Regions from separate parts of the Paenibacillus sp. S02 genome, predicted to be linked through region 3. Evidence: riboswitches for the same ligand, from Rfam matches in the RefSeq annotation. Region 3 holds a riboswitch; each other region holds the start of a gene.
The links. Region 3 has a riboswitch for thiamine pyrophosphate ahead of thiC (phosphomethylpyrimidine synthase ThiC). Riboswitches for the same ligand answer to the same signal wherever they lie in the genome.
Positions count from the first base shown of each region.

Region 1: it holds a riboswitch for thiamine pyrophosphate, as region 3 does, so the genes downstream of both, KAI36_RS04665 (ECF transporter S component) here and thiC (phosphomethylpyrimidine synthase ThiC) in region 3, are expected to answer to the same signal.
Region 2: it holds a riboswitch for thiamine pyrophosphate, as region 3 does, so the genes downstream of both, tenA (thiaminase II) here and thiC (phosphomethylpyrimidine synthase ThiC) in region 3, are expected to answer to the same signal.

Region 1 covers NZ_CP073682.1:1,030,985-1,035,330, forward strand. The annotation lists gene KAI36_RS04655 (polynucleotide kinase-phosphatase) at 1-1,052, shown strand, start outside; gene KAI36_RS04660 (TatD family hydrolase) at 1,073-1,870, shown strand; TPP riboswitch at 1,915-2,024, shown strand; gene KAI36_RS04665 (ECF transporter S component) at 2,275-2,871, shown strand; gene KAI36_RS04670 (ABC transporter ATP-binding protein) at 2,871-4,322, shown strand; gene KAI36_RS04675 (energy-coupling factor transporter transmembrane component T family protein) at 4,297-4,346, shown strand, end outside.
Region 2 covers NZ_CP073682.1:4,680,041-4,684,386, forward strand. The annotation lists gene KAI36_RS20710 (NAD-dependent malic enzyme) at 196-1,917, shown strand; TPP riboswitch at 2,089-2,191, shown strand; gene tenA (thiaminase II) at 2,326-3,015, shown strand; gene thiM (hydroxyethylthiazole kinase) at 3,090-3,932, shown strand; gene thiD (bifunctional hydroxymethylpyrimidine kinase/phosphomethylpyrimidine kinase) at 3,929-4,346, shown strand, end outside.
Region 3 covers NZ_CP073682.1:822,690-827,035, forward strand. The annotation lists gene KAI36_RS03700 (alpha/beta hydrolase) at 1-264, opposite strand, end outside; gene KAI36_RS03705 (IclR family transcriptional regulator) at 563-1,306, shown strand; TPP riboswitch at 1,462-1,574, shown strand; gene thiC (phosphomethylpyrimidine synthase ThiC) at 1,762-3,606, shown strand; gene KAI36_RS03715 (hypothetical protein) at 3,730-3,882, opposite strand.

The sequences.
Region 1 (4,346 bases), 210 kb from region 3:
TGTCTGCAGAGGAAGGATATCTGGAGCATCCACGTGAGGCGCTGGCTTATTATCGCGGGCAAGGAGTACAAACGATGGTGGCCGAGAAAAAACATATGGGTAGCCGGGCTATTTTGCTATTATTCAAAAACGAACAGGCCGCTGTTGAATATGTAGGCTACCCGACATTGGGCGCGATCTACAGTCGGAGTGGGAGAGCTTTCTTTGAACAAAGCCTTGGGAAGCAAGTGCTGGAGAAGCTGAATGTGGATCTACGGACTGCTGGATATTTTGAACGGAACCAGACGGATTTTGTATTGCTGGATGCGGAAATTGTACCGTGGAATCTCAAGGCTCGGGAACTGATTGCTGCACAGTATGCGCATGTGGGGGAGGCAGCTCTGCTGGATCGCAGTAAGCTGGTAGACAAGCTGAAGCAGGCGAAGGTTGCAGGTCGAGAGGTTGGAGACTGGTTGGAGGAAATGGAACAGAAGTATGCGAATGCCGTAACGTTTCAAGAGGCTTTTCAAAAATATTGCTGGGATGTGGACGGTCTGGATGAAATTCGTATCGCACCGTTCCATACGCTGGCACACAGCGGAAAGACTTTTTTCGACCATTCTCATATTTGGCATATGGAGCAAAACCGGGAACTGGCTGGGCTGTCTTCCCTGTTTATGGAGACAGAGTATCGCGTTATCACGGACGAAGCAAGCGAGGAAGAGGTCATTCGCTGGTGGAACGAGATGACAGAGGATGGTCATGAGGGGATTGTGATCAAGCCGGAACGCTTTTTGATGAAAAATCGGGACAAGATGATTCAGCCTGCAATCAAGGTGAGAGGCCGGAAGTATTTGCACATCATTTACGGTATGGATTATCTTGCCCCTGAGAATTTAAAGCGTCTGAAGCAGCGTCGAACGAACAAAAAGGAGCGTCATGCCCTGATGGAAGGAGCGCTTGGTATGGAAGGCGTGGAACGTTTTGTCCGCAAGGATACGGTAGATCGTATTCATGAATGCGTCCTTGCCGCGCTATCTCTGGAATCGGAGCCGATTGATCCGAGATTGTAGTTTGCGAAGGAGGGATTGAGATGGAAAGGGGTACACCGTTAATTGATATTGGCGTGAACTTGATGCACCGTTCGTTTCATGCGGATCGGGAACAGGTGGTAGAGAGAGCCGCAGCTGTAGGGATTTCACCCCTGATTATTACCGGGACTAGTGTCCGCAGCAGTCGGGAGGCTTCTCAGTATGCAGCACGTTATCCGGGCAAGTTGTATGCGACAGCTGGCGTGCATCCCCATGATGCCAAAGACTGCAGCGCAGATACGATTCAGCAGCTCCGCCAGCTGGCGAGTCAGCCGCAGGTTGTATCCATAGGGGAATGCGGATTGGACTATAACCGTGATTTTTCGCCGCGTGATGTGCAGCGCCGATGGTTTGGGGAGCAAATCCAACTGGCGGGTGAGCTGAATATGCCGTTATTTCTGCATGAACGAGATGCACATGAGGATTTTGTTGCTATGCTTCGGGAATATCAAGGGCTTGTCGATAAAGCGGTAGTGCATTGTTTTACCGGCACGGAACAGGAATTGCATACGTATGTAGAAATGGGACTGTATATCGGGATCACCGGCTGGATTTGCGACGAACGGCGTGGCAAACATCTGCGTGAACTGGTCAGAGATATTCCCTTGGACCGTCTGATGATTGAAACGGATGCTCCATTTTTGACCCCGCGTAATTTGCCCGTTAAGCCTAAAGAAGGGCGTAATGAGTCGATGTATCTCGCTCACATTGCTGCTACGGTTGCCGAATGTACAGGCCGAAGCATGATGGAGATCGAAATCGCCACGACGGAGACAGCCAAACGTTTCTTCGGATTATAGGATTGTCAAAGCCATAGATGTGGTATATATTATAGTGAATTAAAAAAGCATTGTCGGGAGCTTGAGAAAGTCAGGCTGAGAGGGTGGCCCTTGCCACTGACCGTGAAATCTGATCTGGGTAATGCCAGCGTAGAGAAACCAAGAACACTATACAGGAATGCCGCTTGTTTCGCGGTTGTCGATAGATTCAATGTATGTCCTAGCATTTTACCTTGACCCTGACTTTGGCTTGGTATCAGTGTAGTAGCTTAGACTACTGGTTATATAAGGCATATCGACGAATGATGTTTTGTATGGTGCTTCACCTTTTACTGCGCATAAAGCTTGCCTGGAGATTCAGCTCCAGACAAGCTTTTTTTTATGGCCAAGAGGCCAATTATAAGGAAAAAGGGGAGCACGCAATAATGAATACTGCTGTAAGAGCGTCCAAAGGGTTGAAGCTGACTGATATTTTGGTCACGATTGTGATCGCTGTTGTGTTCGGGTTAGTCTACAAAATATGGGGACCTGCCTATGATTTAATGAAACCATTTGGTCTACACGCCGAGCAACTGATGTATGGCATGTGGTTTATGGCAGGCACGTTTGCTTATCTCATCATTCGCAAGCCGGGTGTTGCAATTTTGGCAGAGGTGGCAGCGGCAACGGTCAGTGCTTTTTTGGGAAGCGAATGGGGGATGTCCACTTTGTACTATGGCCTGCTGCAAGGCTTGGGAGCGGAGCTGTTTTTTGCAGCTTTTCTGTATCGGAACGCAAACCTGTGGGTTGCTTCGCTAGCCGCGGCTGGGGCGGCTGTCGCTTCTCTAATTTTAGATTTCAGCTACGGGTATATTGATCAGCTTTCGACCTGGAACTATGTTTTGTATATTGGTTTTCGCATGATTGGCAGCATTGTGATTGCCGGGGTATTCGCGTTCTATCTGGCTAGGGCATTGGAGGTAACCGGAGTTACGCGAAGTTTGAGGCCTGCAACGGAACAAGATTATAAGGGGCTGGATTGATGAGCCAGGCAACCGAAGATGTGGTGGCTTCGATCACCCGTCTTCGGTTGAAATTCCCCGGTGAGCAGGAGCTGCTTTTTCACAATATGTCTTTGTCTGTCCACAAGGGAGAAAAGCTGCTGCTGCTGGGACCAAGTGGATGCGGTAAATCAACGCTGCTCCAAGTGCTAAGCGGTCTGATTCCACGCACGATAGAAGTGCCTATGAAATGCGATGCTGCTGTAATCCCAAGTGTCTCAGGTATTGTATTTCAAGATCCTGATACGCAGTTTTGTATGTCATATGCAGACGAAGAACTGGCTTTTGTGTTGGAAAATAATCAGGTTCCTCGTGAGCAGATGCGATCCCGTATTCGCGAGCTGCTGATACAGGTTGGTCTATCAACGGAGGATATACACATGCCCATTGGCAGCATGTCACAGGGAATGAAGCAGCGGCTGGCAATTGCGTCTGTGCTGGCTATGGAGCCAGAAGTGCTTTTTCTGGATGAGCCCACGGCTTTGTTGGACGAGGAAGGCACTACACAGGTGTGGGATACCATTCGAAACATTTCGGTAGACCAGACACTGGTGATTGTGGAGCATAAAATTAATGAAATTGTCCATGATGTGGATCGGATTGTAGTGCTTTCTGCTCAAGGGGAGATTATTGCGGATGGAAGGGCGGAAGAAGTATTTCATGTGCATCGGCAGGCATTGTCCGAGTACGGCGTGTGGTATCCGGGAGTATGGAATGAATCGTCTTCGCCACGTTGGAGTGAAACAGTGACGCAACAGAACGGTGCGGGGATTGATTTGCTGGAGCTGGAGCATTTTAGCGGCCTCCGCAGTTTAAGTCCAGTGATTTATGTGGAGCATGCGCAGGTGAAGCCTGGCGACTGGATTGGCGTGGTTGGTGAAAACGGGGCTGGCAAAAGCTCGCTGCTGCTCTCCATGATGCGCTTACTTCGCACACAGGGACGTTATAGCATGCGCGGAATTGAGGCAGGCAGTACGGAACAACTGGCAGAGCGTATCGGGTTCGCGTTTCAAAATCCCGAGCTGCAATTCGTAGCACACACCGTACGAAAGGAACTAGAGTATTCGTTACCCAAGAGCTTGTTCACCGTTGAACAGTGCCGGGAACGGGTCGATCGGATGCTCATACAGTTCGGACTGGAGCGGCTGGACGAGCGTCATCCGTATCAGCTTTCGTTGGGCCAAAAAAGGCGATTGAGTATTGCTACGGCTATGATCCGTGAGCCGGAAGTGCTGCTGCTGGATGAACCGACTTTTGGGCAGGATGCGCGTAATACCTTTGTCATGCTGGATATGTTGGAGCAGCTGAGAGCGGCAGGCACGGCCATTGTGATGGTCACGCATGACCCGGAAATTGTCCGTCGATATTGTACCGATATATGGCGGATTCAGAAAGGGGAACTACAGTATGAACCTGTCCTTTCCCCATCATAAAACATGGCTGCATCGCGTGAATCC
Region 2 (4,346 bases), 2.2 Mb from region 3:
AAAACAGATTCGCACGTCCATACTATGGACAACATGTCATCTTGAGGATTTTGCAAAAATCCGATAAGCGACTTTCAATAAACAAGATATAGATCGAAATGGTTTAGTTCGTCTATATCTTGCACTTCGGAGCGACTGGAATCGAATTTTGTGAAATCCTTACAATATGAAAATGAAGAGAAGGAGGGTCTTTCTATGGAAGCATTTTATGTCAATCGCGATGGGTCATTATCTACTCCATTACGGGGAAAGGATGTGTTGGCAAATCCTCTTTTGAACAAAGGTGTCGCTTTTACAGAAGAAGAACGCAAAGAGCTGGGTTTGGAAGGAATCCTTCCTCCAACCGTCCTTTCATTGGAGAAACAGAGCGTACGGGCATATCAGCAGTTTCTCGCACAACCCACCATGCTGCGTAAAAATGCTTCTCTCAACGACCTTCACAACCGAAATGTCGTACTCTACTACCGGCTGCTAACCGATCATTTAAGTGAAATGCTGCCCGTAGTCTACACGCCAACCGTAGGAACCGCGATTCAAGAATATAGTCACGAGTACAACCGCCCTGGAGGCGTATATTTATCGATAGATAACCCGAACGGTATTGGACAAGCATTCTATAATTCTGGTTTGAGCGGCCATGATGTGGATCTGATCGTCGTGACTGATTCCGAAAGTATTTTGGGGATTGGTGACTGGGGCGTCGGGGGGATTAACATTGCGATTGGCAAGCTTGCAGTGTATACGGCTGCGGCAGGCATTCATCCCGGGCGGGTGCTGCCAATTGTACTGGATGTAGGCACGAATAATGAAAAGCTGCTGAATGATCCACTGTACATCGGAAACCGCCATAAACGGGTTCGCGGAGAAGCCTATAACCAGTTTATTGATACTTTTATCAGCAAAACGTTAGCGCAATTCCCGAAGGCGCTTTTACATTGGGAAGATGTGGGTAGCGTAAATGCGCGCCATATTATAGGAAAATACGGTCAAAGCATACTCACCTTCAACGATGATATACAAGGTACAGGAGCGGTGACCCTGGCTGCGATTCTTTCGGCGGTGGGTGTCACCAAGACTCCGCTGCGTGAACAAAAAATACTTGTTTTCGGCCCAGGGGCTGCAGGGATCGGTAACGCTGACCAAATTCGGGGCGCTATGATCGAGGATGGCCTTTCCGCAGATGATTCATTCAAGTCCTTTTGGGCCTTTGATTATCGTGGGCTGTTAACGGAAGATATGGAAGACGTATTGGAGTATCAGAAACCGTATGTGCGCAAAAAGGATGAAGTCAGCTCATGGACCCGGTCAGGTGACGGCAAAATACCGCTACTGGAGGTCATCCGTCAGGTGAAGCCTACGATATTGATTGGAACTTCCGGTGTAGCAGGTGCCTTTTCTGAAGAGATCATCAAGGAGATGGCGAAGCATGTAGAACGCCCGATCATTATGCCCATGTCCAATCCTACAAACCTTGCAGAAGCAGTACCCGAGGATTTGATCCGGTGGACAGATGGCAGAGCACTGATCGCAACCGGAAGTCCTTTTGAGCCCGTCACCTATAACGATACAAATTTTGAGATTGGACAGGCGAACAATGCCTTTGTTTTTCCGGGACTGGGTCTGGGTGCGATTGTGGTTAAAGCCAAAAGGATTACCCCTGCGATGTTTACAGCCGCAGCAGTTGCTGTTGCCAATGGTGTAGATTCGAATAAGCCTGGCGGTGCGCTACTCCCTCATATCCGAAAATTACGCGAAGTTTCGTACACTGTTGCGATTGCGGTTGCAAAAGCCGCGATTCAGGATCAGGTAGCGCAGGCGCACATTTCAGATGTGGAACAAGCTATACAAGATGCAATGTGGAAACCGGAATATGCCAAGGTCAAAGCAGTGGAAAGTGTAATTCATCATCCTCACTAACACTCCGTTTAGGGAAGAGATTACCTTGTTCAGACAGGCAGAATACGTCAGGTCAAGCCCGCTCACTAGATTAGATGGAATTTATGTCTTCACAAAAAATGTGTAGTTCATATTTGCACACTATGTTTGACATAGCGTATGAACGTATGTACAGTAATAGTCAATAGAATAGAAGTCCACTAGGGGAGCCACTATGGCTGAGACAAGAACGTATCTTGGACCCTTTGAACCTGATCTAGTTCGTACTAGCGTAGGAAAGTGGAGCCTTCGTATATAAGGTTTCAAGCGTTTTTTGCGCATTGGGCCTATGTTGAAGCCGCTCCATTTTTCCGGGGCGGCTTTTTAGCGTTGTTCCGGAATTGTATCCTTACAGGACTTCTTGCTCTTCAATTAATGGAGGTGGGGAAATTGAGTTTTACACAAGAACTCCGTCGGCAGGCGGACGGCATTTTTCAAGCGATTTTTGAGCATCCCTTTGTGAGAGGCATTGCTGAAGGAAGTTTGACAAGGGGACAGCTGATTCACTATGTAAAACAGGACTTTGAATATTTGAACGCCTACATGCGGATATACGGCATCGCAATCTCCAAATCCACGAATCGGGAGGACATGGCTGTATTTAATGAACAAATCTCTTTTATTCTCCACAGCGAGGTTCATCCGCATCAAAATTTTTGTGCTATCGCAGGGGTGACCTATGAAGAGTTGCAGGGATATCCACTCGCTCCGTCGGCCCATCACTATATCCGTCACATGCTGACAGTTGCGCATGAGGGCAGCCTGGGCGAGATCTTGGCTGTGTTGCTGCCATGTATGTGGACGTATGCCGAGATTGGTCGCAGGCTGCTGGATGAAGTAAAGCCGGATGAGTCCCATCCGTTCTATGAATGGATGGGCTTCTATGGAGACCAGCTTGATGATACAACACTCAAGTTCCGAGAACGTGTAGATGCTTGGGCGGAAGGCGCAACGGCTGCTGAGCGAGAGCAGATGATTGAGCATTTTATACTGAGCTGCCAGCTGGAATATAAGTTCTGGGACATGGCTTATAACCAGGAAGAATGGCCGGTCCAGATGCAGGCAGCGGTCTTGGAATAGTCAGCCTGGCGATTCGATGCGTGAAGTACGGTTAATGCCCTGTTGAACCACCAACTATAGAGAGGATAATCATTATGAGTACATGGGAAAAAAGTTATTCAGATCTCCTGACGAAGGTACAAAACAGCAAACCCCTCGTTCACAATATGACCAATGTGGTAGTCACTAACTTTACGGCCAACGGCCTGTATGCATTGGGCGCCTCCCCAGTGATGGCCTATGCACCCGAGGAAGTAGCAGACATGGCAAAAATAGCGGGAGCCGTCGTGTTAAACATCGGTACGCTGAACCGCGAACTGGTGGATGCCATGATCATTGCTGGACAATCGGCGAATGCACACGGTGTTCCGGTCCTGCTAGATCCGGTCGGTGCGGGAGCAACGAGCTTTAGAACTGAGTCGGCACTGCGAATCCTGAGAGAAGTCAAAATCTCATTGGTGCGAGGCAATGCAGCCGAAGTCGCGCATCTTGTTGGAGAAGCGCGTGAGATTAAAGGCGTAGATGCAGGTGACAGTGCTGACAGCGGCCATGTCGATCTGGCAATTCGGGCTGCTCAAACGCTCAATTCAATGGTTGTCATCACTGGAAAAGAGGACGTCATCACCGATGGGGCCGAAGCACGAATGATTAGCGGCGGAGACGCGCTGCTCACGAAGGTAACCGGAGCAGGCTGCCTACTGACCTCTGTGTTAGGTGCCTTTGCGGCTGTTGAACCCAACCTGCTGCTCGCAGGTACAGCAGGCTTGGCATTTTACGGTGCAGCAGCTTCCCGAGCCGCAGCACGTACCGCAGAGCTGGGGCCCGGTAGCTTCCAGATTGCCTTTCTCGACGAGCTCGCCAAACTACATACAGGTTCGCTGGAGGGGCATGTCACTGTCCGTGAAGCCGGAACAACCACAGCAGGTGGTGCGCGATGACAGACGTTCGTGTACCCAGAGCACTGACGATTGCCGGTTCGGACAGTGGCGGCGGGGCCGGAATTCAAGCCGATCTCAAAACCTTTCAGGAGCTTGGCGTTTACGGCATGTCGGCTATTACGGCCGTTACCGTACAGAATACCTTAGGGGTTCACGGCGTATATCCGCTGCCACAGGAAGCAACAGCGGAACAGATCGAAGCTGTAGGATTAGACCTTGGAGTGGATGCCCTAAAGACTGGCATGCTGTTTAATGCGGGTATCATCCGTCTTGTGAGCGAGCAGATCCGAAAGTTCGACTGGAAAAAGGTCGTCGTCGATCCCGTGATGATTGCCAAGGGAGGTGCTGAACTGCTGCAACTGGAAGCGGTGCAGGCTTTGAAGGACGACCTGCTTCCCTTGGCCCTAGTCGTTA
Region 3 (4,346 bases):
CTTGGCAGGGAAGCTGACTTCCTCATAAGGCATGCTTTTGGCCTGCATCGGATTAGAGTACAGCGGTGCAACGGTGGGATTCGTAAGTACCCATGCGATGTAAGCATGCAAGGCAATAAAACAAAACAACAGAAAAAAGACGACCGACAGCAGCAGAGCAATCACAACGTGCTTGAACCGCAGCAGACGGGGATTAGAGAGTGGGGTGGACGGCTCCTGAACAGCGGTCTGTAGCTGAGAGTTGCGCTGGGATGTCGAAATCATGTAAGAGCCTCCTTATACAAAATTGATCTTCATTTCATAGAATATAGGTATAATTCCACTTGAAAATGATAGTGTAGATCCGTATAGATACCTATTATCGTATGATGGGGATTATCCAAAGTCAACGCCTGAACCGGAAAAGTAAAAATGATGCAAAGAATTGTCGATGTTTGTTCTCGTTCTGTAATATGGTTGTCACAAAAACATCGGTTTACAGTAGCCGCGACTATTCTATATAATTTATGTAACCATGTTTCATAGTGTGAAACGAATATGGATACAAGAGGAGCGGTTCACGATGGAAGACCGTAAATTAACCGTTCGCGCTGTAGAGCGTGCACTTGATATACTGCTGTGTTTTACCGCAGATTCGGATCTTGGCCTGACGGAGATTGCCTCCAAAATTGGTCTACATAAAAGCACGGTTCATCGGCTGCTGACTACGTTGGAGGATCGGGGCTTTGTCGTTCGGAATGCCGAAACGGAAAAATATCGACTTGGCTTCCGCATTTGGGAGCTATCCACGCATTTGTCCCAAAGTGACGAGCCGGCGGTGTTGTTACAGCCTGCAATGGAAGGACTACGTGACCGTTTGGGCGAGACGGTCAGCTTGTACTTACGGGACGGCAGCATGCGTATTCGCATACAAGCCGTGCAGAGCAATCAAGCGATCCGCAGAGTTGCGCCTGTAGGTGCGCGTATGCCGCTGGCTGTAGGGGCCTCCAGCAAGGTGCTGGCAGCCTTTATGCCGCCGCAGGAGCTGGAAGCCCTGCTAAGCGGGGATGAATGGCCGCTCTCGGTAGACCCGGAGGTCTATAAAGCCCAGCTACAGGACATTCGCGAGAAGGGCTATGCGACCAGCTATGAAGAACGGGAGCCAGGGGCTGCTGCTGTGGCTGCGCCAATTGTAAACCGGAAGGGACAGGTCACTGCGGCTTTATCTGTATCCGGTCCGGTCAGTCGGCTTGCACCCGAGACGCTACATGACTTTGCTCCGATTTTGATTGAAGCGGCGAAGGAAATGGGGCTTATGCTTCCGTAACAAGAATGAACACAGTTGAAGCAAGCAGAGTGATTTGATGGGGAGCGTCTCCTTGGTAAAGGGAACCTAGAAGGGTTGCCAAAGCCATAAATTTAAAGTAGTCTGGTAAGGATGGCGGGATGTCTGTTATAGCCGCCTCATGTGAATAGAAGTATCACAGTTACTGGGGGAGCCTGTAATGCCGGGCTGAGATGGAATCGTGCAAGATTCCGGACCCTTTGCACCTGATCTGGATCATACCAGCGTAGGGAAGTAATCGGCCATTGAAATGTATACGCGGCTGCTGTCTACGGTGACGCATTGGAATAGGATTATTCCACATGCGTACTGTCTGGATAGCTGCCTCGTTAGATTAGCCGGTTCCCTGGGGAACCGGCTTTTTTGCATAGATCAGCGCCACCCTGGGAATGGTTCCGGATCGGTGTGTCATTTCATCGAAACGGGAGGAATGGACAATGAAGCCGACAGAAGCAGAAGGAACAAAAGGAACAGAATTGAAATCAACAGAAGTAAGATTGGTAGGAACAAAAGAAGTTGAGGTAGAGAAGACAAACGGGGAGCAAGCCAATGGGATAACGCCCTTTCCAGGGAGCCGTAAGGTATATATTCAAGGCTCGCGGCCGGACATTGCCGTGCCAGAGCGCGAAATTGCTCTTCATCCTACACATACGCCGCAGGGCACGGAGCATCATGAGCCATTGCGTGTATATGATACAAGCGGTCCCATGACTGACGAAGCCTATCAGGTCGATATTCGTCAGGGCCTGCCTCCATTACGGCGAGCTTGGGCACTGGAACGGGGCGATGTGGAGGCTTATGAGGGACGCGCCGTCAAGCCGGAGGATAATGGACTGAAACCTGGCTCCAAACGGGAGACAGTTGAATTTCCCGGCGTGACCAACCGTCCGCTTCGTGCTTCGCAAGGTCGTACAGTGACACAAATACATTATGCGCGGCAAGGGATCATTACGCCCGAAATGGAATTCGCGGCGATCCGCGAAGGGGTGGAGCCTGAGTTTGTACAGCAGGAGTTGGCGGCTGGACGAGCCATTTTGCCTTCGAATATCAATCACCCGGAAAGTGAGCCCATGGTCATTGGGCGTCATTTTCACGTGAAGATCAATGCGAACATTGGCAATTCTGCGGTTACCTCCTCCATCGAGGAGGAAGTGGAGAAAATGACCTGGGCTGTGCGTTGGGGCTCGGATACAGTTATGGACCTGTCCACAGGCCGTAATATCCATACAACACGTGAATGGATCATTCGAAATTCTCCTGTACCGATTGGGACTGTGCCGCTGTATCAGGCACTTGAAAAGGTGAACGGCGAAGCAGAAGCGCTGACGTGGGAGCTGTATCGCGATACGCTGATTGAGCAGGCGGAGCAGGGAGTGGACTATTTTACAATTCATGCGGGTGTATTGCTGCGGTATATACCGATGACGGCGAATAGAATGACGGGAATTGTATCCCGTGGCGGGTCGATCATGGCAGCCTGGTGCCTTGCGCACCATCAGGAGAATTTTTTGTATACACATTTTGAAGAAATCTGCGAAATTATGAAAGCTTATGATGTGGCCTTTTCTCTCGGGGATGGTCTACGTCCGGGTAGTATCTATGATGCAAATGATGAAGCACAGTTTGCAGAGCTGGAAACGTTGGGCGAGCTAACGCAAATCGCCTGGAAGCATGATGTTCAGGTCATGATTGAAGGGCCAGGACATGTCCCTATGCATAAAATCAAAGAGAATGTGGATTTACAAATGGAGATTTGTAAGGAAGCTCCTTTCTATACCTTGGGACCGCTCACGACGGATATTGCCCCCGGATATGATCATATTACTTCAGCCATCGGGGCGGCGATGATCGGTTGGTTCGGGACGTCCATGCTGTGCTATGTTACGCCTAAGGAGCATTTGGGTCTGCCCAATAAGGATGATGTCCGCGAGGGTGTCATTACCTACAAAATTGCGGCACATGCTGCCGATCTGGCGAAGGGTCATCCACGGGCGCAGCAGCGGGATGATGCTTTGTCCAAGGCACGCTTTGAGTTCCGCTGGCGGGACCAGTTCAATCTGTCGCTTGATCCCGAGCGGGCCTTGTCCTACCATGATGAAACGCTACCGGCAGAGGGCGCCAAGGAAGCACATTTTTGCTCGATGTGTGGTCCCAAATTTTGTAGTATGCGTATCACGCAGGACATTCGCGCCTATGCAGCGGATAAGGGGCTGAACACTCAAGAAGCAGTAGCTGCCGGGATGCGTGAGAAGGCAGAGCAGTATCGGGATGGAGGTCAGTAAAACGAACGTGTGAGTTTAGGAGCAAATGAATTAAAAAAAGCCGTGGTTCTCTACAGTCGATGTAGGGAACTACGGCTTGTTAGCTTATGTAAAGCGGGATCATGTAACCGGATAAACGGCGCCTTATTTTTTACCCATTTTTTCATTCAAAATGTCCTGAAAGCTGAGCTTCTTCTCCGAGCTATCTTCTTTCTTCTGCATACTCACCGCGTTGGCACGTTGGTATTGGTGGTGAAAGGGCATCAGGGTGTGGACGGTTAAGTTCATTGTATTCATGTAGGTCATTCCTCCAATTCCATATTGTCAAATTCAGATTGAGTTGCTTAGGACGTCTGTATAGGACTATTTGTATGTACTTGATGTCGTAATGCTATGTAGGTTGCTTGGTAATGTTTCAATCATTATACCCACATTTTTTCAAAGTAAAACGCTTTTGACATAAAACAGGAAGATGGTCATATGTGTCCAAAATGTCGATTAGGAGGATGGTCGTTTTAGAGGAAAATGTGCCTAGGTCTAAAACAAGGGCTAGAGGCCCGTTTTCTTAGTTTAGTAGTCGGGATTGTGTTTTTTTGTCGAATAACCTTGTAAAAGGAGAATTTTGCGAAATCCAAGTCAGGATTGAGGCAGTCTGGTGGCGAATTAAAGTGTCAAAGTTGTATTGACTTTATGTTTGGTAGTAGATACCATGAACTGGTTGTCAGCGTATTTTGACAACAAGAGTCAGCCAATCCATCTGG